Regions from separate parts of the Pseudomonas sp. TE3899 genome, predicted to be linked through region 2. Evidence: predicted binding sites of a transcription regulator. Region 2 holds the regulator's gene; each other region holds the start of a gene.
The links. Region 2 encodes FliA, which starts transcription of late flagellar genes. Its sites were predicted from a motif close to CTAAAGTTTNNNNNNNNNNNGCCGNTAA; they were not measured.

Region 1: ACZ89E_RS05905 (methyl-accepting chemotaxis protein) is a predicted target of FliA. The motif match lies at 2,869-2,896, and genes of this name have one in related genera.
Region 3: ACZ89E_RS30485 (methyl-accepting chemotaxis protein) is a predicted target of FliA. The motif match lies at 5,060-5,087, and genes of this name have one in related genera.

The regions. Positions count from the first base shown of each region.
Region 1 is NZ_JBWBQR010000001.1:1,290,788-1,298,747, reverse strand. Features, by position in the region: gene ACZ89E_RS05920 (LysR family transcriptional regulator) at 1-876, opposite strand, end outside; gene ACZ89E_RS05915 (aldo/keto reductase) at 995-1,990, shown strand; gene ACZ89E_RS05910 (hypothetical protein) at 2,037-2,546, opposite strand; gene ACZ89E_RS05905 (methyl-accepting chemotaxis protein) at 2,966-4,957, shown strand; gene ACZ89E_RS05900 (DUF3077 domain-containing protein) at 5,393-5,677, shown strand; gene ACZ89E_RS05895 (short-chain dehydrogenase) at 5,674-5,940, shown strand; gene ACZ89E_RS05890 (DUF411 domain-containing protein) at 6,241-6,687, shown strand; gene ACZ89E_RS05885 (YqaA family protein) at 6,687-7,121, shown strand; gene ACZ89E_RS05880 (alpha/beta fold hydrolase) at 7,207-7,960, shown strand, end outside.
Region 2 is NZ_JBWBQR010000001.1:3,159,379-3,167,338, reverse strand. Features, by position in the region: gene ACZ89E_RS14480 (DUF6124 family protein) at 298-648, opposite strand; gene flhA (flagellar biosynthesis protein FlhA) at 1,208-3,337, shown strand; gene flhF (flagellar biosynthesis protein FlhF) at 3,349-4,683, shown strand; gene fleN (flagellar synthesis regulator FleN) at 4,800-5,630, shown strand; gene fliA (RNA polymerase sigma factor FliA) at 5,627-6,367, shown strand; gene ACZ89E_RS14455 (chemotaxis response regulator CheY) at 6,535-6,906, shown strand; partial or broken gene ACZ89E_RS14450 (protein phosphatase CheZ) at 6,929-7,718, shown strand; gene ACZ89E_RS14445 (chemotaxis protein CheA) at 7,757-7,960, shown strand, end outside.
Region 3 is NZ_JBWBQR010000001.1:6,708,982-6,716,941, reverse strand. Features, by position in the region: gene ACZ89E_RS30505 (glycerophosphodiester phosphodiesterase) at 1-869, shown strand, start outside; gene ACZ89E_RS30500 (PepSY domain-containing protein) at 989-1,294, shown strand; gene ACZ89E_RS30495 (GAF domain-containing sensor histidine kinase) at 1,603-2,778, shown strand; gene ACZ89E_RS30490 (hypothetical protein) at 2,775-3,212, opposite strand; gene ACZ89E_RS30485 (methyl-accepting chemotaxis protein) at 3,324-4,946, opposite strand; gene ACZ89E_RS30480 (transporter) at 5,222-6,244, shown strand; gene ACZ89E_RS30475 (inorganic phosphate transporter) at 6,580-7,960, shown strand, end outside.

The DNA.
Region 1 (7,960 bases), 1.9 Mb from region 2:
TTCAACCAGCCAGTCGACAAACACCCGCACCCGCCGGGATAACTGGCGGTGTGGCGGGTACAGCGCCGTCAACGGCATGCCCGGTGGCGGCGCGTCCCTGAGCACCTCGCACAGGCGCCCTTCCTCCAATTGCCGCGCCACGTGGTAGTACGGAGCCTGGACCAATCCATACCCGGCCTCGCACGCGGCCATGTAACCATCGGCGCTGTTGACCGAAATCCGCTTCGGCAGATTGACCGGTTGCACCTGCCCCTCGACCACAAACTCCAGCCCGAAGCGCGTGCCCGTGGTCGCGGAGAAATACTCCACCATCTGATGACCTTGCAGCTGCGAGGTGTTCAGGGGTACGCCGTGACGCCGCAAGTAGTCGGGGCTGGCGCAGGTCACCTGATCGAGCGTGACCAGCGGCCGCGCCACCAGTGAGTCATCCAGCGGTGAACCGCCACGCAGCACACAGTCCACGCCTTCGCGAATCAGGTCCACCGTGCGGTCGTTCAAGCTGATTTCCAGCTCGATCAACGGGTACCTGTCGGTGAATTGCGCCAGTGCCGGAATCACGATCAGCCGCCCGATCCCCGCTGGCATGTCCACCCGCAGCAAGCCTTTGGGGTTGTGCCGGGCGGCGGAAAACACCGCTTCGGTTTCCTCAAGATCCGCCAGCAAACGCACGCATCGCGGGTAATACGCCGCGCCGTCTAGGGTCAGGCTGACTTGCCGGGTGGTGCGCTGCAGCAGTTGCACCCCCAGGTGGGCCTCCAGTTGCTTGATCAGAATGGTCACCGAGGCCCGGGGCATTTGCAGGCTGTCCGCCGCTTTGGCAAAGCCGCCCGACTCGACGATCCGGGTAAACACGCGCATGGCGTTGAGACGGTCCATGGTTCTGCTGCACCTGCCGATTATTTAGAAATAGCGAATAGTGATAGCAGTTTTAGCCGGTTTATCTGCTTTGTGTCGAGGTGAACAATGGCGGCTCACCATTCAAGGAGCTGATCTCATGCAAACACGTCAATTGGGCAAGAACGGACCACAGGTAAGCGCCATCGGTCTGGGCTGCATGGGCATGACCGATTTCTACACCACCGGCACCGACACCCGCGAAGCCACCGCCACCCTGCACCGGGCGCTGGAACTGGGGATCAACCTGCTCGACACCGCCGACATGTACGGCCCGCACACCAATGAAGAACTGATCGGCAAAGCCATTGCCGGCAAGCGTGACCAAGTGTTCCTGGCCAGCAAGTTCGGGATCGTGCGCGACCCGGCCAACCCGACCGCGCGGGGTGTCGATGGCCGCCCCGAGTACATCCGCCAATCGATCGACGGCACGTTGAAACGCCTGGGCGTCGACACCCTGGACTTGTACTACCAGCACCGGATCGACCCGCAAGTGGCCATTGAGGAAACCGTCGGCGCCATGGCCGACCTGGTGCAAGCCGGCAAGGTGCGTTACCTGGGTTTGAGCGAGGCCTCGGCCGCCACGCTGGAACGGGCGCACAAGGTGCATCCGATCAGCGCGTTGCAAAGTGAATTCTCGTTGTGGAGCCGCGATCAGGAAGACAACGGCTGCCTGGCGGCATGCCAGCGTCTTGGCATTGCGTTTGTGCCCTACAGCCCGCTCGGTCGTGGTTTTTTGACCGGCGCGCTCAAAAGCCCGGACGACTTTGCCGCGGATGACTACCGCCGCTTCAGCCCACGTTTTCAAGGGGAGAATTTCGCGAAAAACCTGCTGCTGGTGCAGCAAGTCCAGGCGCTGGCGGCGGATAAGGGCGTGACCGCCGGGCAACTGGCGTTGGCCTGGGTCCTGGCGCAAGGCGACTACCTGATCCCGATTCCCGGGACCAAGCAACGTAAATACCTGGAGGAAAATGTGGCGGCACTGGAGGTGAAACTGAGCAACAGCGAGTTGCAGGCGCTGGAAGCGATCTTCCCGGCCGAGGCCACCGCCGGCTTGCGTTACCCCGAAGAGGTGATGAAGTTGCTCGACCGCTGAACAGCCGTCCTCTGACCCGGTGCGGGTCGGGTCAGAGGATGACGCCTTACTTCTTCTTGACCGGGCCGTTGGTTTCGCCGTAGGTCTTGAGGTTTTGCAGGGCGTAAATGGCTTTCTTGTATTCGGGCACCAGGTAGTTGGCGTACTTGTTGCCCTTCAGGTTATTGCTCTGGATGGTGTCCAGTTGGATGGCAAAGTATTCCAGGGCATTGAATTTCGCGTCCACGTCCTTCGGCACGCCAAATTTATCGAACTCGTTTCCCGCGTTCAGCAGCGTCAGCGCCGTCACATCGCTGATGATGCCGTTCTGCTTGAGAAAGGTGCTCATGTTGCCGAGCTGCTTGACCGAAACGTTTTCCGGGTCGAAGCCCTTGACCTGCTTCCACATCGACATGGAATCCATCTTTGCCTTGTCGAGCGACAACGGGTTGGTGCCCACCTGACTCAAAATCTCTCGCGCCTTGACGCTTTGGCTCAGTGGCTTGGCATTGACCGAACCCTGTCGAACAAATACGCCGGCCTTCGCCGTCCAGTTGCCGACCAGACCAATCGTCATGACCGAACTCCTGCCAGCGTGAGAAGAGAGGAATGTCCTTGCGACGGGAACATAAAAAATCCTTGTTTAACCGAGATGAATGCGGGGAAGTATCGGCGCGACGAGGACGTCCACCTACAAATATTTCTACTTTTTACAATTTTCGTACATTTACGATACAAACCACCAAGTGCCCAGTTTCATTGGCCTATATGAACTTTAAAAGTTTGCTGTAGCCGATCGATCGTCTGTCATAACTGCCGATGTAGCCGGTTTGTACCGTTTACGATACGCGCCTTTTGCGCACCGTCCGTCCCTCGATCCGTTTTCTTGCACGCGCGTACTAAAGCTCGCCCCCAGCGCGCCGATAAGTCCTGGATAGCCTTATTTTTCAAACCCGAACTCCCCAACAATAAGAACGCAGCACAAGGACCGGTCCCATGCCCGCATTCCGTACCATTCAGGCTCGCTACACGCTGTTTCTGGTCCTGTTCATCCTGCTGCTTTCCGTGCTCACGGTCGTGGGCATCAGCCAGTTGGTCGCGCCGAAGCTGCGCCACACCGAAGAACAGGTAGCCCTCAATCGCATTGCCGAAGTCGCCGAGCAGATCCAGGGCGAACTGAACAAGGTGCAATCCCAGCAACGCAGCATCACCCAGACCATTCCCCTGCTCGACAGCGCCGCCATCGATACCGTGCTGCCCGGCCTGGTGGATCAGTACGGCGAGCTGAAGGTGTTTGGCGGCGGGATCTGGCCATTGCCAGGCCAGCGCGAAGCGGGACGCAACAAGTTCAGCACCTTCTGGCACCGCGACAGCTCCGGCAAACTGGCGGTCAACACCTTCTGGAACAGCGACGCCGCGCCCAACTATTACGACCAGACCTGGTACAAGGGCGGCATGGCCACCCCGCGCGGCCAGTGCGCCTGGGCCGCCGCCTATAAAGATGACGCCAGTGCCGAGCCGCGCACCAACTGCGCCATGGCCATCCAGAAAAACGGCGTGGCCTACGGCGTGTCGACCATCGACGTGACCCTGGGCTTCTTCAACGACCTGATCGCGCGCAAGGAAAAAGACCTCGGCGCCGAAATGCTGATCGTCGAAGCCGACGGCAAAATCATCAGCAACAGCTCGCGCATCAGCGGGCCGGTCGTGCTGAAGAACATCAGTGAGCTGGCCGGCGGCTCGCCGTTCGCCAGCCAGGTCAAGGCCGGTCTGCCTAACCGCGACAAAGCCCAGCGCGTCGAATTTGACAACAACGGCGAAGCCAGTACCTTCTTCATGCGCCCGATCGAAGGCACGCCGTGGTTCCTCGCCACCGCCCTGCCGACCAAGCTGATCACCGCCCAGCGTGACGATGTCCTGAACACCCTGAGCCTGTTGCAGATTCCGATGGTGATCCTGCTGGTGCTGCTGCAGATCTACGCGATCCGCCAGTTGATCAACCGCATGAAAATCCTCAAGGCCAACATCGACGCGCTGTCGGCTGGCGATGCTGACTTGACCAAGCGCATCACTATCCGCGCCGAAGACGAATTGGGGGCCATCGGCCACTCGGTCAACGCTTTCATCATCTACTTGCAGAACATGATCGGCGAAGTGACCCAGGCCACCGGCGCCATGGCCTCGAGCCTGGACAACCTGCAACGGACTTCGGCGCACACCAGCCAGATCCTGGTGCGTCACGCCTCGGAAACCGATCAGACCGTCACCGCCATCACTGAAATGAGTTCCACCGCCGACAGCGTGGCGCAGAACGCCGCCGAAACCGCATCGTTCACCCAGCGCGCCAGCGAACACGCGGATCGCTCGCGGGTGGTGGTGGGTGAAGCCTCCAGCAGCGTGGTGGCGTTGATTGAAGAAGTGGCCAGCGCCACCCATAAAGTCGAAAACATGCAGCAAGACGCGCAGCGCATCACCGAGATTCTCGGGGTGATCGGCGCGATTGCCGGGCAAACCAACCTGCTGGCGCTCAACGCGGCGATTGAAGCAGCACGTGCCGGTGAACAAGGTCGTGGCTTTGCGGTGGTGGCCGATGAAGTCCGCGCCCTCGCCGCCCGCACCCAGGCCAGCACCTCGGAAATCAACGAAATGCTCAAGCGCCTGACCCAAGGCGTGAGTTCCTCGGTGGCGGCCATGGAAAACACCCAGGCCAGTTGCCAGTCCGCCGCCGATGCGACGGCACGGGTCAACTCCGGCCTGGATGAAATGGCCGGCTCCGTCAGCCACATCAACAGCCTCAGCACCCAGATCGCCACCGCCGCCGAACAGCAAAGCGCCGTGACCGAAGAGATCAACCGCAGCATGGTGCAAATCCGCCACATGGTGGATGAACTGGTGAAAAGCGGTCACGCCAGCGAGCTGAACACCCAGCAGTTGCTGGAAGCCAATAGCCGCGTGAGTTCGATCATGGGGCGCTTCAAAGTCCGCTAGTCAACACACGCCCTGTAGGAGCAAAGCTTGCTCGCGAAAGCGCCGGTACATCCAACAATGATGTTGGCTGACACGACGCCATCGCGAGCAAGCTTTGCTCCTACAGGGGCAGCGTCACGCCAGAATATGCCTACAGGTAACGCCGCCTTTTCCAGCCTTGCGCCGGTTGACTGCCCTGCCCGCTCTCCCTATCCTCACGCCCGTCACGACTCATTCGTGATCGGGTTTGACGGCTCGGCGGTTTTAAGGTGCGCATTGTTCTCCAACTTTGCTCGTGCACTCGTGTGCTCGACACAAAGCTTTATGGTGACTGTGCGCGGGGCACTTTCGAGTGCGCCGGGTACCTTAGACCGGTCCGTCAACCTGCGCACAGTTGCCACCCATTCGTTTGACGGCGATCTTGTGGCAGCTCTTGATGACTAAGGAGCTACAACAATGACCCACGCAACCACAAAATCCACCCCCTTCGCCCCCTGCGATCACACCGACCACCACCTCTTCGCCGTACAACCCGACATCCCCCTGCTCGATGCCCTGGAACACGCCTCAATCTTCCTCAGCGGCGCCGAAGCCCTCGCCCACCAAGCCCCCAACGCCACCCGCCCGGAACATATCGCGACCCTGCGCTGGGCCAGCAAGCACCTGCTCGATACTGCCCGTTCGCTGGTACAAGCCTCAATCGATGGTTTACACGCCGCGCAAGCGGGAGGTGAGGCATGAATCCGCATATGCCGATGACCAGCAATGAATCCGACACCCCGGTGTTGCTGGTGGCCACGCAGGCGCCGTTGGACGTTTTGCACTGCCAGGCCGCCGCGCGGTTTCTGGCGGGGACGCAGATGATGGAGAGTCTGGCCAGCCTTGATATCAGTCAGGCCAAGGGCGCCGATGTGCAGCAATTGGCGCTGGCGGCGGCGCTGTTGTTGAGGGATGGGTGTGATGTGATGGATGTGTTGGGGCGTCGGATTCGGGCTCGGGTGTAATTGCCGGGTTTGAGGCCAGCCGTTAGGGCCTCTTCGCGGGCAAGCCTCGCTCCTACACGGGGGATCGTCGTACACAACATCTGTGTTCACCGCCGATCCCTGTAGGAGCGAGGCTTGCCCGCGAAGGCGGTTTCACATTCAGCAGGGATGTTGGCTGACACGCCGCCTTCGCGAGCAAGCTTCGCTCCTGCAGGATTGGTGTCGTTTTCGTATTAATTCGAAACACTCTCCCCCCGCGTTCCTGGCTAAAGTCGTCAAAATGCCTCTTTTTTTGACCGCCACCCGAGTCGAGACCTTCCCATGCGAACCCACCTGCGTCTGCTCGCCCTGAGCGCCCTGTTTCTCTCCTGCCTGGCCCAGGCCGCCGACCTGGTCCCCATCGAAGTGCACCGCGATGCGAATTGCGGCTGCTGCAAGAAATGGATCAGCCACCTGGAAGCCAACGGCTTCAAGGTCGAGGATCACGTCGAAGCCGATATGAGCACGTTCAAGCAACAGCACGGCGTGCCGCCCCGCCTGGCGTCGTGTCATACCGCGTTGATCAACGGCAAGTTCGTCGAAGGCCATGTGCCGGCCGAGCAAGTGCTGGCGCTGAGCAAGCGTGCTGATCTGCTGGGGGTGGCGGCGCCGGGTATGCCCATGGGCTCGCCCGGCATGGAAATGGATGGCATGAGCGACGCCTATCAAGTCATCGGCCTGAAAAAGGACGGGACGGACACGGTGGTGGCGGACTATCCCGCCCATTGATGTCCGGCGCTTATATCGGGTTGTTCCTGGCGGCGTTCGGTGCCGCGACGCTGTTGCCGTTGCAGTCCGAAGCGGTGCTGGTGGGGCTGTTGCTCAGCGACCAGTATTGGCTGTGGTCGCTGCTGGCGGTCGCGACCCTGGGCAATGTCCTTGGCTCGCTGGTCAATTGGTGGCTGGGCCGTGGCATCGAGCGCTTTCGCGAGCGACGCTGGTTTCCCGTCAGCCCGCGGCATCTTGAAACAGCCCGAAAACATTATCAGCGCTACGGCCATTGGTCGTTGTTGCTCAGTTGGGTGCCGGTGATCGGTGATCCGCTGACGCTGGTGGCGGGCGTCCTGCGCGAGCCGCTGGGGCGTTTCCTGTTGATCGTGACCCTCGCCAAGGGCGCCCGTTACGCCGTGCTGGCCCTGGCAACCCTGGGCTGGATGAGTTGAACGATCGGGGTCGCTGATTGCCTGTGTTTAATGTCGCCCTAATCATGCGCTTCCAGCATCCGTGAATTTCCCATGGAGTAAACCTATGTCCCCTTCCCGCTGGCTGCCCAGCCTGCTGCTGACCGCCGCACTGCCCGTCCTGGCCCATGCCGAAGGCCCGGCGTATGGCCCGCAGCTGCAAGGTTTCGACTACCCCTACACGGTCAAGCACTTTGCCTTTCAATCCCAAGGCAAATCCCTGCAGATGGGTTACATGGACGTCGCCGCCCATGGCAAGGCCAACGGGCGCAGCGTGGTGCTGCTGCACGGCAAGAACTTCTGCGGCGCCACGTGGGACAGTTCGATCAAGGCCCTGAGCGAGGCCGGTTACCGGGTGATCGCCCCGGACCAGATCGGTTTCTGCACTTCCAGCAAACCGGACAATTACCAATACACGTTCCAGCAACTGGCGACCAACACCCAGCAGTTGCTCAAGGCGCTGGGCATTCAGAAAGCCACGTTGCTGGGGCACTCCACCGGCGGCATGCTCGCCACCCGTTATGCCCTGCAATACCCGGAACAGGTCGAACAACTGGCGTTGGTCAACCCGATTGGCCTGGAAGACTGGAAAGCCCTTGGCGTGCCGTATCGCACCGTCGATCAATGGAATGAGCGAGAGCTGAAAGTCAGCGCCGAGAGCATCCGCGAGTACGAACGCAGCACCTATTACGCCGGGCACTGGAAGCCTGAGTTCGACCGTTGGGTCGACATGCTCGCCGGCTTGAGCAAAGGTCCGGGCAAGGCCCAGGTGGCATGGAACTCGGCGCTGATCTACGACATGATCTTCACCCAACCGGTGT
Region 2 (7,960 bases):
AGCCCGGGACGCTCCGCGTTCCCTCCAAAGCCGAACGCGGAGCGTCCGCTGAGGCATTCCCACGCAGAGCGTGGGAACGATCAAACATCGCGGGCAGTGCACGATCTCTGTAGGCGCTGCCGAAGGCTGCGATGTTTTGATCTTGTGGTCAGGGAGCTCGCCACAAGGTGGGTGTCAGGCCTGCAAGTCGATCATTTGTTCACTATTTCCGGTCCGTAAGATCGTTCCCACGCTCCGCGTGGGAATGCAGCCCGGGACGCTCTGCGTCCCATCCAAAGCCCGGCGCGAGGATTTTCGTTAGTCTTGCGGGTCGAGGTTATCCAGCGCGCGATTCACCGCCAGTTCGCCGAGCATGATGTTCTGGGTGATTCCCAGCACCGTGCTGCGCTGTGAGCCTTTCAGTCCTGTTGCGAAATCGTTGGCCATGACGCTGGCTGAGGCCAGTGACTCACTGGCGTGGGCGAGCAAACTTTCGGTTTTGGTGTCCGGGGCGACCATGAACATCGTGCTGGGTTTTCGCTCCCTGGCGTTCAGTCGGGCGGTCAGATTGATGTACTCCTCAAGGGCGCGGTCGGCGGCTTCCTGGAGTTTTTGCGGGTCGATTGAGTTGTCGTCGGTATGGGGTGGGTTCGGTGTTGGTTTGAACATGGATGAAACTCCAAATCAGAAAGTGGAGCCATCACCCTCGCTACCAAACGAAGGGGTGGTGGCCATACGAAGGTTGGTAGACCGGTGACTTGGAAACCGGCGCGCCCGAAGACGCCCTGCGCATGGCCACCATAAACGCAGGCCGAAAAGGTCTGCATCGGGTGTGCAATGCACGCAAGTCAAAAAGCCGGGCTACCAAACCCAGATCGCTGTTTTTCAGCGACCCGGAAACGATAAAACCTGGCCCTCATGCGCACAAGCCGGCGGATTCTGGCGTAGTCGTAGTCCGTGACGCAAGAATGCGTAGGGCGAGTGAGTGTCTGGAGATGTCGTTTAAACACCGTTGTTTAAGATCGTTCCCACGCTCCGCGTGGGAATGCCTCCACGGACGCTCCGCGTTCGGCTCTGGAGGGGACGCGGAGCGTCCCGGGCTGCATTCCAACGCGCAGCGTAGGAACGATCATCCCCACCCCGGCAAAAGTTGGAAGGCTTCTTGCAGTAGCCGCTCTGCGTCTGCTTCAGGCGTCAAAAGTTTGCTTTAAAGGAACGGGGAAAACCGGTGGATCGCTCTCAGTTATTCAACAGTGCTCGCACAAACGTCGCCGACTTGAGTCGGGGCAATCTGGGTGTGCCGCTGTTGCTGCTGGTCATGCTGGCCATGATGATGTTGCCGGTGCCGCCGTTCCTGCTGGACGTGTTCTTCACGTTCAACATTGCCTTGTCGATTGTGGTGTTGCTGGTCTGCGTCTACGCCTTGCGGCCGCTGGATTTCGCGGTGTTCCCGACGATTTTGCTGGTGGCGACGCTGATGCGCCTGGCGCTGAACGTGGCCTCCACGCGGGTGGTGATGCTCCACGGTCAGGAAGGGCATGCCGCCGCCGGTAAGGTGATCCAGGCCTTCGGTGAGGTGGTGATCGGCGGTAACTACGTGGTCGGTATCGTGGTCTTCGCGATTTTGATGATCATCAACTTCGTCGTGGTGACCAAGGGTGCCGGGCGGATTTCCGAGGTGAGCGCACGTTTCACCCTCGACGCCATGCCCGGCAAACAAATGGCCATCGACGCCGACTTGAACGCCGGCCTGATCGATCAGAACCAGGCCAAACTGCGCCGCATGGAAGTTGCCCAGGAAGCCGAGTTCTACGGTTCCATGGACGGTGCCAGCAAGTTCGTGCGTGGTGACGCCATCGCCGGCCTGCTGATTCTGTTCATCAACCTGATCGGCGGCATGGCGGTCGGTATCTTCCAGCACGGCATGTCCTTCGGTGACGCCGGTCGGGTTTACGCGCTGTTGACCATCGGTGACGGTTTGGTGGCGCAATTGCCATCACTGTTGTTATCGACAGCGGCCGCGATCATGGTGACCCGTGCTTCCGGCTCGGAAGACATGGGCAAGCAGATCGGTCGCCAGATGTTCGCCTCGCCCAAAGCGTTGGCCGTCGCGGCCGGTTTGATGGCGGTGATGGGCCTGGTGCCCGGCATGCCGCACTTCTCCTTTCTCAGCATGGCGGCCCTGGCGGCCGGCGGCGCGTACCTGTTCTGGAAGAAGCAGAACGTGGTCAAGGTCCAGGCCTTGCAAGAGGTCCAGCGTCAGCAAGAACTGCTGCCATCCCCGGCCCGCGCCCAGGAAACCAAGGAATTGGGCTGGGACGACGTGACCCCGATCGACATGATCGGCCTGGAAGTGGGCTACCGCCTGATTCCGCTGGTGGACCGCAACCAGGGTGGCCAGTTGCTCGCGCGGATCAAGGGTGTGCGCAAGAAGCTGTCCCAGGACCTGGGCTTCCTGATGCCGACTGTGCACATTCGTGACAACCTCGACCTGGCCCCAAGTGCCTACCGCCTGACCCTCATGGGCGTGATCCTCGCCGAAGCCGAGATTTACCCGGATCGCGAGCTGGCGATCAACCCAGGGCAGGTCTACGGCGCGCTCAACGGCATAACCGCCAAAGATCCGGCTTTTGGTCTGGAGGCGGTCTGGATCGAAATCAGCCAGCGCGCCCAGGCGCAGTCCCTCGGTTACACCGTGGTCGATGCCAGTACGGTAGTGGCAACCCACTTGAACCAGATTCTGTACAAGCACTCCAGTGAGCTGATCGGCCACGAAGAAGTGCAGCAACTCATGCAATTGCTGGCCAAAAGCTCGCCGAAACTGGCTGAAGAGCTGGTGCCGGGGGTGGTGTCGCTGTCGCAACTGCTCAAGGTCTTGCAGGCGTTGCTCGCCGAACAAGTGCCGGTTCGCGACATCCGCAGCATCGCCGAGGCCATCGCCAACAATGCCAGCAAGAGTCAAGATACTGCCGCGCTGGTGGCGGCGGTGCGCGTCGGCGTAAGCCGCGCAATCGTCCAAAGCATTGTAGGGACTGAGTCGGAGCTGCCAGTTATCACCTTGGAGCCAAGGTTGGAACAGATATTGCTCAATAGTCTTCAGAAGGCAGGACAAGGCTCGGAAGAGGGCGTTCTGCTGGAGCCAAGCATGGCAGAGAAGCTGCAACGTTCGTTGATCGATGCGGCACAGCGTCAAGAGATGCAAGGTCAGCCGGTGATTCTGCTGGTAGCCGGTCCGGTTCGCGCCATGTTGTCGCGTTTCGGCAGGCTGGCAGTCCCGGGTTTGCACGTGTTGGCGTATCAGGAAATCCCTGACAACAAGCAAGTGACCATCGTTGCGACAGTAGGGCCCAACGGCTGAGGTAGTGGTTTATGCAAGTTAAGCGTTTTTTCGCCGCCGATATGCGTCAGGCCATGAAACTGGTACGTGATGAGCTGGGCGCTGATGCGGCCATTATCGGTAACCGCCGGATTGCCGGTGGTGTCGAGCTGACGGCTGCCCTGGATTACAAATTGTCGGCGCTGGCCCCACGCGTTCCAAACATGGAACTCGAGGATGAGCTGCGCAAGACCCAGTCGCGCATCGTCACCGCCCAGGCCGAACTGAGCCTGCGCGGCGAAGGCGAGACCGACGGTGACAAGACCACCAATCGCCAGTTGTTCGCCGGCCTGCCGTTGACCGCTGCCGAGCCGCTGATCGAACCGACTTACGAACAGCCCCGTCGTGCCGCGCCAGCCCCGGCGCCCGTGTCCGGCGGTGTTGACCCACGGGCTTTCGATTCGATGCGCTTCGAGCTCAACAGCCTGCGCGAATTGATGGAAGTGCAACTCGGCTCCCTGGCCTGGAATCAGCTGCAAGGCAGCCGTCCGGCCCAGGCCAACCTGTGGCGTCGCCTGCAACGCATCGGCTTGTCCGGCCCGTTGTCCCGCGACCTGCTGGCGCTGATTACCGATATTGAAGAGCCTCGTCAGGCCTGGCGCATGTTGCTGGCGCACCTGGCGCGGATGATCGCCACACCGGAAGTCGAGCCACTGGAAGAGGGCGGCGTGATTGCCATGGTCGGCCCTGCCGGCATGGGCAAGACCACCACCCTGGCCAAGCTCGCGGCCCGTTACGTGCTCAAGTACGGCGCGCAGAACATCGCGCTGGTGAGCATGGACAGCTACCGCATCGGCGCCCAGGAACAATTGAAGACGCTGGGCCGCATTCTGAATGTGTCGGTGACACACGTCGATCCGGGCCAGTCCCTGGTGCAGGCGCTGGATCCGTTGCTGCGCAAACGCGTGATTCTGATCGATACCGCCGGCCTTCAGGCCAGCGATCCGGCCTTGCGCATGCAACTCGAAAGCCTGGCCGGTCGCGGGATCAAATCGAAAAATTATCTGGTCCTGGCAACCACCAGCCAGAAACAGGTTCTAACCGCCGCTTATCACAGTTACAAGCGGTGTGGGCTGGCTGGCTGCATCCTGACTAAACTGGATGAAACGGCGAGTCTGGGCGAGGTGTTGAGCCTGGCCATCAGTCATGAATTGCCGGTGGCGTACCTCACCGATGGCCCGCGCATTCCAGATGATCTGCATCTGCCGCGGCGTCACCAGTTGGTCAGTCGCGCGGTGAGCGTGCAAATGCAGGAAGAACCCAGCGAGGAAGCCATGGCTGACATGTTCGCTGATATTTACCACAGCCCGACCAAGCAGGTTGGCTGAGGTACTAATGAACAGTTTTTGTACCTACATCGATGGTCTGCCATGCATTGTTCAGTTGATGAACGCGCAGCCAGTAATGTGGCCTCCGTCTATGCAAGACAAGGTAAAGAAATAACATGGGCAGCATGCATCCCGTACAGGTGATCGCGGTGACCGGCGGCAAAGGTGGCGTCGGGAAGACTAACGTGTCAGTGAACTTGTCCCTGGCTCTAGCAGAGCTTGGCCGACGCGTCATGCTGCTGGACGCCGATCTGGGTCTGGCGAACGTCGACGTTCTGCTGGGACTGACGCCCAAACGTACCCTGGCCGACGTGATCGAAGGCCGCTGCGAGCTGCGCGACGTTCTGTTGCAGGGCCCGGGCGGTATCCGTATCGTCCCGGCCGCGTCCGGCACCCAGAGCATGGTTCATCTGAGCCCGGCCCAGCATGCCGGCCTGATCCAGGCCTTCAGCGATATCGGCGATAACCTTGATGTATTGGTGATCGACACGGCTGCGGGTATTGGTGACTCGGTCGTCAGTTTTGTCCGCGCCGCGCAAGAAGTGTTGCTGGTGGTCTGCGACGAGCCGACCTCCATCACCGACGCCTACGCCCTGATCAAATTGCTCAACCGCGATTACGGCATGAACCGCTTCCGCGTCCTGGCCAACATGGCCCAGAGCCCGCAGGAAGGGCGCAACCTGTTCGCCAAGTTGACCAAGGTCACGGACCGCTTCCTCGACGTGGCCCTACAATACGTCGGCGCCGTGCCTTACGACGAAAGCGTGCGCAAGGCCGTGCAGAAGCAACGTGCCGTCTACGAAGCCTTCCCGCGCTCCAAGTGCGCCCTGGCGTTCAAGGCGATTGCACAGAAAGTCGACACCTGGCCGCTGCCGGCCAACCCGCGCGGGCACCTGGAATTTTTCGTCGAGCGCCTCGTGCAACAGACCGCAGGACCCGTCCTATGACAGCCAGTGGCTACAACCTCTACAAGAAGTCGGCACGTGATTCGCAATACGAGCTGATCGAGCGTTACGCGCCACTGGTCAAACGCATTGCTTACCACTTGCTGGCGCGTCTGCCGGCCAGTGTCCAGGTGGAAGACCTGATCCAGGCCGGGATGATTGGCCTGCTTGAAGTGTCAACCAAATACGACGCCAGCAAAGGCGCGAGTTTCGAAACGTACGCGGGCATTCGAATCCGTGGCGCGATGCTCGATGAAGTACGCAAGGGGGACTGGGCGCCACGTTCGGTCCACCGCAATACCCGCATGGTCAGCGACGCAATTCGCTCGATTGAAGCTAAAACCGGCCGTGATGCTAAAGATCACGAAGTTGCGGCCGAACTCCAATTGAGTCTCGACGATTATTACGGGATTTTGAACGATACCTTGGGCAGCCGTCTGTTCAGTTTCGACGACCTGTTGCAGGACGGCGAACACGAAGGGCTGCACGAGGATGGCGCCAGTGCTCATCTGGAGCCGTCGCGCGATCTGGAAGATGAACGTTTCCAGGCCGCCTTGGCGGACGCGATTGCCAATTTGCCGGAGCGTGAGCGACTGGTGTTGGCGCTGTACTACGACGAAGAGCTGAACCTCAAGGAAATCGGTGAGGTCCTGGGTGTCAGCGAATCCCGTGTCAGCCAGTTACACAGCCAGTGCGCGGCCCGTTTGCGGGGGCGTTTGGGGGAGTGGCGAGCGCGCTGAAGGCAGTGTGGGGACACTGCGAACGAGGCTGGTGTGGTGTGAACTGCAGCGGTCTCGATCTGTTGTGCTCCAGACAGTCATTTGAGTGCTTTGCCGGATTGAATGAAATGGCGCGTCCAGGTGCTGGGCGCGTTTAAGACTGCTTGGAGGTCGAATTGGACAAGAACATGAAAATCCTCATCGTTGATGACTTCTCAACGATGCGGCGGATCATTAAAAACCTGTTGCGTGACCTTGGGTTCACCAACACGGTCGAGGCTGACGATGGCACCACTGCCATTCCGGTGCTCAACAGCGGCAGCATCGACTTTCTGGTAACAGACTGGAACATGCCGGGCATGACCGGTATCGACCTGCTGCGCCACGTGCGCGCCGATGAAAAACTCAAGCACCTGCCAGTGCTGATGGTGACCGCTGAAGCCAAGCGCGAACAGATCATCGAAGCGGCCCAGGCCGGTGTTAACGGCTATGTGGTCAAACCCTTCACGGCCCAGGCGTTGAAAGAAAAAATCGAAAAGATTTTCGAACGCATCGGTTGAGTCACTGCGCCACGGGGTAGCTATGGACCACAACGAATCTTCACAGGGCGATTTTGAATCGACCCTGAAAAAACATGCCCGCGAACTGGTCGACAGCCTTGAAAAAGGCAAGTTTGGCGACGCTGTGCAACTGATTCATGAGCTCAACCAGACCCGTGACCGCGGCCTGTACCAGGAAGTTGGCAAGCTCACTCGCGAGCTGCATAGCGCGATCGTCAATTTCCAGATTGACCCGAACATGCCGCAAGCCGAGGAAGTCTCGCAGATCACGGACGCCACCGAGCGTCTGGGGTATGTGGTCAAGCTGACCGAGGCCGCTGCCAACCGCACCATGGACCTGGTGGAAAACGCCACGCCGCTGGTCAATGGCCTGAGCACTGAAGCCCAGGCATTGAGCGCCGACTGGGGACGCTTCATGCGTCGCGAAGTCGGGGCTGAAGAGTTCCGCGAGCTGGCCCCGGCGGGTCGACGGTTTCCTGACGCGCAGCAGCGCGGACAATCGCACGGTGTCGAGCAACCTCAACGACATTCTGCTCGCCCAGGATTACCAGGACCTCACCGGTCAAGTGATCAAGCGCGTGACCCAATTGGTCACCGAAGTTGAAAGCAACCTGCTCAAGCTCGTGCTCATGGCCAGCCAGGTAGACCGCTTTGCGGGTATCGAACATGACCGTGAAGCGATGCTGGCTGAAAAAGATCCACAAAAACATCTCTCGCAGGGTGAAGGTCCGCAGATTCATGCCGATAAAAGAGAAGATGTTGTGTCCGGTCAGGACGATGTGGACGATTTGTTATCCAGTCTTGGATTTTAGGTTTTTTAGGTTTTTAGACCTTTAGGAGCACCCCCTTAATGAGCTTCGGCGCCGATGAAGAGATCCTTCAGGATTTCCTGGTTGAGGCCGGCGAGATTCTAGAGCAACTGTCCGAGCAACTGGTCGAGCTGGAAAGCCGACCGGATGATGCGGACTTGCTCAATGCAATTTTTCGCGGTTTTCACACTGTAAAAGGGGGCGCCGGCTTCCTCCAGCTCAATGAGCTGGTGGAGTGCTGTCAC
Region 3 (7,960 bases), 3.5 Mb from region 2:
TGCACGACAACAACCTGCAGCGCACCACCGACGTCGCCACCAAGTTCCCCGAGCGCAAGGACGCCCCGGCCAATCAGTTCACCATCGCCGAGCTGAAAACCCTCGACGCTGGCAGCTGGTTCAACACCGCTTACCCGGATCGCGCGCGTCCTTCCTACGTCGGCCTGAAAATCCTGACCCTCGATGAAATCATCGACATCGCCCAGGGCAACCCGCTGCACAAACCCGGCCTGTACATCGAAACCAAAGAGCCGAAGCAATTCCCCGGCATCGAGCGCGACCTCAAGGAAAAACTCCAGGATCGCGGCTGGCTGAGCCCGGTCGGTTCGAAACTGGCGAAAAGCGAGATTGCGGTCGGCCAGGGCAAAGGCAAGGTCGTGCTGCAAACCTTCGAGAAGAGCAGCCTCGAACTGCTGCAAAAAGAAATGCCGAACGTGCCGAAGATCCTGTTGCTGTGGGTCGGTGACGGCAGCATCGAGCCGAAATCCAAAGTGACCTTCGCTGAGTCCGGCGACAAGGACAAAGCCACTTACTACGCCAAGCAAGAGCCGAAAAGCAAAGCCGAATTCCAGCAATGGGTCGAGTACGCCAAGGCCCAGGGCGCGATCGGCACCGGTCCTTCGGCCGCGTTGACCAAGGGCGGCGATCAGAGCTACTCGGACCTGGTCAAGCCATGGATGAACCAGTTCACCCACGATCAGGGCCTGCTGGTGCACGTCTACACCATCGACGATGCGGTGGATTATCAGAAAGTCATGGATGCCGGTGTCGACGGTATCTTCACCAACCGCGCCAGCGAATTGCTCAAGTTCTACAAACGCCCGGCGGCGGGCACCGTGGCGCAATTGCTGCAGAACAACGGCTACTGATCGGCGCACCGCATTAACGCCTTCGCGAGCTTGCTCGCGAAGGCCGTTTTTAAGGGTGAATTAAGTTGCGCCGGTTAACCTGAGCCCACTTAAACAGATCACCCCAAGGAAAGACTTTTATGAAAACCCTGACTGCCCTGTTCACCGCCGCTGCCCTGACCCTCACTGCCGGTATGGCCCAGGCTGACATCCGCGTCGACCAGATCCCTGAGCTGGTCAAAAGCGGCAAGATCAAGCCACTGGAAGAAATGAGCCAGGCAGCGCTGAAACTGCATCCGGGTGCGACCATCACCGACACCGATCTGGACAACCACTTCAACGGCTATGAATACGAAGTCGAATTGAAAGATGCCAAAGGCGTTGAATGGGACGTGGATTTCGATGCCGCCACCGGCAAAGTCCTGAGCAACAAACAAGACACATAATCCCCCAATCCCTGTGGATCACCGCCATCCCTGTAGGAGCGAAGCTTGCTCGCGAAGGCGGCAGCACATCCAGCATTGATGTGACTGACACACCCCAATCCCTGTAGGAGCAAAGCTTGCTCGCGATAGCGGTGAATCAGGCGACATCAATGTTGGCTGATCGTCCGCTTTCGCGAGCAAGCTTCGCTCCTACAGGGGTTATGCGAAATCCAAAAAACGCACGATCATCCGGTCGTGCGTTTTTTTGTGCCTGCGCGCGCCAGGATCGCTAGAATCCGTTCACGGCGTTCAAGCAGAGAACAAGAAACATGCAAACAGCGGCAGCAGACATCACCACCATCGGCCGCATCAGCGCCGTGCCGGCGATTCTTCAGGTGATCCGGGAAATGACCGGCCTGCGCTTTGCCGCCGTGGCCCGTGTCACCGAGGATTCCTGGACGGCCTGCGCCGTGCTCGATCAACTGGACTTCGGCCTCAAGGTCGGCGGCGAACTGGATGTGGTCTCCACCCTGTGCCATGAAATTCGCCAGGCCCATGTGTCGGTAGTGATCGACAAGGCCAGTGAAGACCCGCTGTACCGCGATCATCACACCCCGCGCCTGTACCAGTTCGAAAGCTATATTTCGGTCCCGGTGTTCCGTACCGACGGGCGTTTCTTCGGCACCATCTGCGCCCTCGACCCTAACCCCGCCGAGCTCAAGAGCAGCGCGATCCAGACCACCATGGAGTCGTTCGCCAGGGTGCTGTCGCTGCAGATCGAAGCCGAAGAAAACCTGCAACAGACCGAAGCGGACTTGCAGCAGGAACGGCAAACCGCCGAACTGCGCGAACAGTTCATTGCCGTGCTCGGCCATGACTTGCGCAACCCGCTGTTCGCCATCAGCGCCGCCGCCGAAATGCTCCAGCGCAAATCCCCCAATCCGGCCAGCGACAAACTGGTGCAGCACATCCTCACCAGCGCCCGACGTGCCGCGCAATTGGTGGACGACGTGCTGGACTTCGCCCGTGGCCGCCTGGGCAATGGCATCCCGCTCGATATCGCGACCTGCCCGGACCTGGGCGATGCGCTACAGCATGTGATTTCAGAGATCCAGGGCGTGCACCCGCAACGGGTCATCCGCGCGTCGATCGGCGACCTGCGAGACGTCCAATGCGATCGCGAGCGTGTCGCGCAATTGCTCTCCAACCTGCTGGCCAATGCTATTGCCCATGGCGATGTCCGAGGTGACATCGAAGTCATTGCGCAGGTGGATCAGGGCGCCTTGATGCTGGCGGTGAAAAATCAGGGGACGATCCCCGAAGCCGTGCTGCCCCATCTGTTCCAGCCCTACTCGCGACCGACCCGCGACACGCCCCAGGCCGGCCTCGGGCTGGGCCTCTACATTGCCAGTCAGATTGCCCAGTCCCATGGCGGCCAACTGCACGTGGCGTCCACGGCGCAGAGCGGCACGCTGTTTACCTTCAGCCTGCCGGCCGCGAGTTAAGTCGACGTACTGACCATCGACCCGGACGTGCTGCTGCCTTCCTGCTGCAACGCCTGCAACAACGCCGCCGTAGCGGTCTGCAATGAACCCGAGGTGGTTGCGATCTGCGATTGCGCGGCGGCCACATCGGCGGCTTTGGCATCGGCGCTTTCCTGTTTGGCCTGAGCGGCTTGCAGTTGCTGTTGTTGTTCCTGCAATTGCTTTTGCAGCTCGGCGATCTGCTTGCGCAAGTCCTTCACCGCGTCGGATTCCGTGCTGCTGCTCGAACTGCCGCCACCCGCCGCCGGCGCCGTACCGTTCGCGGAAGTCTTGGAGGTATCGCTGGAGGCAGCCGCCGTCACGGAGGTCGCGTCGTCGGTGCTGTCGCTGATCGCGGTTTTGCTGGTCGGTGTTGAAAGGGTCTGGTTGATGGAAACCGAGGTGATGCTAACCATGGGATTGATCCTAGGTGGGTTCAGGTTAAACCCATCATCGACATCCGCTGGCCGCACTTGAGATCGACTGTGTACCGGTTTGGTAAGCGAACCGGTACACAGTGTTTTTGCTTAAGCGCTCAGACGCGCCGTCACTTCATTCAACTGCCCCGACAAGCCGTGCAGGTTGTGGCTGGCGGCTTCGGTACGTTGCACGTTGTCCAGGTTGGTACTGGCGATGGTGGTGATCTCGGTCAGGTTGCGCGAGATGTCTTCGGCCACCGAAGTCTGTTCTTCGGCGGCGGTGGCGATCTGGCGGTTCATGTCGCGGATGGCTTCCACGGCATGGGTGATGCGCTCCAGCATCGCGCCGGCCTCGGTCACCTGGGCGACACTTTCTTCGCTGCGCGACTGACCGCTTTCAATCGCCTGGGCTGCGTCCACCGCACCGGTTTGCACGGTCTGGATGATCTGGTTGATCTCGATGATCGACGCCGCCGTGCGCTGGGCCAGGCTGCGCACTTCGTCGGCCACGACCGCAAAGCCGCGTCCGGCTTCACCGGCACGGGCCGCTTCGATGGCGGCGTTGAGCGCCAGCAAATTGGTCTGCTCGGCGATGCCGCGAATCACTTCCAGCACTTTGCCAATGCGGCCGCTGTCGGTTTCCAGACGACGGATCACCGTGGCCGTATTGGCGATTTCGCCGCGCATCTGGGTGATGGTGTGAATGGTGCCCTGCATAACCTTTTCGCCTTGCTGGGCGGACTGGTCGGCATCGTCGGCGGCGCGTGCCGCATCGGCGGCGTGACGCGCCACTTCCTGAGCCGTGGCGGACATTTCGTTCATCGCCGTGGCCACTTGGTCGGTGCGGTTGAACTGTTCGTTGGTGCCGCTGGCCATCAGGCCGGCGATGGCGTTCAACTCGCCGCTGGCGCTGTCCAGGTCCTTGGCACTGCGCTGCAAACGGTTGAAGGTTTCGGCGAGGAAATCGCGCAGGGTGTTGGCGGCCATGGCCAGTTTGCCCAGCTCATCCTGACGGGTGCTGGCCACGCGGTCGGCGAACTTGCCCTGGCTCAGTTGCGCCACGTAGTCGATCAGTTTGCGGATCGGGTCCACCAGGTTGCGGTTGATCAGCCACAGGCTCAACAGGCCAATCAACAGACCCGAGGCGAGCATCACGATAATCCCCAACATCACCGTGCGCTCGGCACCGGCGCTGATCAGTGCCGATTGCTCGGTGCCCTGCTTGCGCAGTTCGCCGACCAATTCGCTCATTTGATCGCTGGTGGCGCGGTCCACGCCTTTGACGGCGGTGTCGCCAGCGGTTGGGTCGGCACCGGCGGCGACGTAGGCATCGCGTCCTTTCTGGTAGGCGCTGCCCAACTGACGGTGTTCGTCACGCAGGCGTTCGATGCGGGTCTTGAGCTGGCCGTCCAGGCCTTTCTGGCTGGCCAGTTCGCTGAGGATGCCCTGCACGTCGCGCTGGCGGTCTTCGAATTGCTTCCAGTATTTATCCAGGTCCGCCGGCTGCTTGCCGCGCAGCAGGACGTTTTTCCACTCCTGTACCTGCACTTTGAATTGCAGGTTGGCCTCATCGATCAATTGCGAAGTGTGCAACGGCCCGTCGATCAGATTGGCGTAGCTTTGCACGCCGCTGGACAGGAAATGAAAGCAGGCCAAGGCGATCAGCAACATCGCCAACAGGCTGCCGCCGAGCAATGCGAGGATTTGGGCTCTCAGGGATTTTTGCAGCATCGAGTGATACTCATGACAGGAAATAGGCACGCCTGGTTGGGCGTGAGAGACGTCCAAACTTCCCTGTCTGCGGTCCCGGCTCGTGGCCGAAGCCGCGCAACCTAACACCTGCGTCATCGGCGTGCCAGAGCGGTTCTTGAATCAATTCCGATCATCGGTAGCGCACACGTTTGCGCACCACGCAACTGTCACAAAACCGTCAAGAGACCTTGCGATGATGCGGCTCAAGTGAACCTGTGAAACCCGCGACAGGCACTTCCTCCCAGCGAGACCTCATGAACCACAGCATCGATCACACTCACCGCGACACTGACTTGTTCGGCTTGCTGTACGGCTTCCGTTTTCGTCCGGGTGAGCGCGGCCGGGAGATCGATTCGGCTGAGGCGCTACGCTGTTTGCAGCAACCGGATGACAGCGACGAATTCCTCTGGCTGCACCTGAACCTGGCCCACGCCGCGTGTGAGCGCTGGATGAAAAGTCATCTGGAATTGCCCGAGGAGTTTTTCGAGGCGCTGCACGAGGGCTCGCGTTCGACGCGGATCGAGCATGTGGATTCGGCATTGCTGGCGGTGGTCAACGATGTGGTGTTCAACCTCAGCAGCATGGTGTCCTCGGATGTCTCGACGCTGTGGGTCTGCGCCCGCAGCAAATTGATCATCAGCGCGCGCCTGCAACCGCTGCACTCGGTGGATAAGTTGCGTTCCTCGGTGAAGGCCGGCGAGTGCTTTCGTTCGCCGCTGGAATTGCTCGTGCACCTGCTGCGCGATCAGGGCGAAGTGCTGACGCAGATCGTGCGCAAGACCAGCCAGAGCGTCGATCAGATCGAAGACGAATTACTCTCCTCGCGACTGTCGACCAACCGTGCCGAACTGGGCGCCAATCGTCGGGTGCTGGTGCGCTTGCAACGGCTGCTGGCGCTGGAGCCGGGGTCGTTGCTGCGCCTGCTCAACCGGCCGCCGCAATGGCTGCAGAAGGAAGACGTGAAGGAGCTGCGCAAGTCCACCGAGGAGTTTGCGCTGATCATCAACGACCTCACGGCCCTGGGTGAACGGATCAAGCTGTTGCAGGAAGAAATCGCCGCCAACCTCAACGAACAGAGCAACCGCACGCTGTTTACCCTGACCGTGGTCACGGTGCTGGCGTTGCCGATCAACATCATTGCCGGTTTTTTCGGGATGAACGTGGGTGGCGTGCCGCTCTCCGGCGACCCGGAAGGTTTCTGGATTCTGGTGGCGCTGGTGGCGACCTTTACCTTGATTGCCGGGCGTTGGGCGTTTCGTAAGCGCCAGGATTATTAACGCACCCCATTCCTCTGTAGGAGCGAGGCTTGCCCGCGAATGGAACGCCTCGGTCTATCTGAATGACCGCGTTATCGTTCTTCGCGGGCAAGCCTCGCTCCTACAGGACGTTGATCGTTCCCACGCTGTTGATCGTTCCCACGCTCCGCGTGGGAATGCAGCCAGGGACGCTCCGCGTCCCAAAGCGGACGCAGAGCGTCCGGGGAGGCATTCCCACGCGGAGCGTGGGAACGATCAGTAGGTGAAAAACCCCAAACACTGACCCACCGCAGTCTCTCTGTCACATTTTGAAACGATCATGGGCGACACTCCTTCCCTCATCAGGATTGTCCGTGATGGCTACTCCTTCCTATACCACTGCCCAGGCGCCCGTCAGCGGCAGCAGCGCCAGACCGCAGCTCAATAAAAAACCCGGCCTGTTCACCCTGGTGATTTTCTTCGGGGTACTGGCCAGCGGGTTGTTGTTCACCGCTTACAGCCTGATGCACGACATGCACGAACTCGGCACGGTGGTGACCACCTGGACCCCGTTTCTGCTGCTGGGTGTGGCGCTGCTGATCGCCCTGGGTTTTGAATTCGTCAACGGCTTCCACGACACCGCCAACGCCGTGGCCACGGTGATCTACACCAACTCGCTGCCACCGAACTTCGCGGTGGCCTGGTCCGGGTTCTTCAACTTCCTCGGCGTCCTGCTGTCCAGCGGCGCGGTGGCGTTCGGCATCATCGCGTTGCTGCCAGTGGAACTCATTCTGCAAGTCGGCTCCTCCGCCGGTTTCGCGATGATCTTCGCCCTGCTGATCGCCGCGATCCTGTGGAACCTCGGCACCTGGTGGCTGGGCTTGCCAGCCTCGTCGTCCCACACCTTGATCGGTTCGATCATCGGCGTCGGCGTGGCCAATGCCCTGATGCACGGCCGCGATGGCACCAGCGGCGTGGATTGGGCACAAGCGACCAAGATCGGTTACGCGCTGCTGCTCTCGCCCTTGGTCGGCTTCGGTTGTGCCGCGCTGTTGCTGCTGGCGTTGCGCGCCTTCGTCAAGAATCGCGCGCTGTACAAGGCACCGGAAGGCGACGCACCGCCGCCATTGTGGATTCGCGGCCTGTTGATCCTGACCTGCACCGGCGTGTCCTTCGCCCACGGTTCCAACGATGGCCAGAAAGGCATGGGCCTGATCATGTTGATCCTGGTCGGGACCCTGCCAATGGCCTACGCGCTGAACCGCACCATGCCCGCCGATCAGGCGTTGCAGTTCGCCGCCGTGGCCGAAGTCACCCAGCAAGCCTTGGTCAAAGCATCGCCGCAGCCGGCCCCGGCGGATCCGCGAGCGATCCTTTCCGACTACGTACGCAGCAAGGAGGCCACGCCACAATTGGTCCCCGCCCTCGCCGAACTGACCGGCCGTATCGGCGCCGAGGTCAAGGGCTACGGTTCGCTGTCGAAAGTCCCGGCCGAGGCCGTGGGCAACGTGCGTAACGACATGTACCTGACGAGCGAAACCATTCGCCTGATGGACAAGAACAAGGTCGGCAACTTCGACGCCGACACCAGCGGCAAGCTGCAACTGTTCAAGCAACAGATCGACAACTCCACGCGCTTCATTCCGCTGTGGGTGAAGATCGCCGTGGCCATCGCGCTGGGGTTGGGCACCATGGTCGGCTGGAAGCGCATCGTGGTGACGGTCGGTGAAAAGATCGGCAAGACCCACCTGACCTACG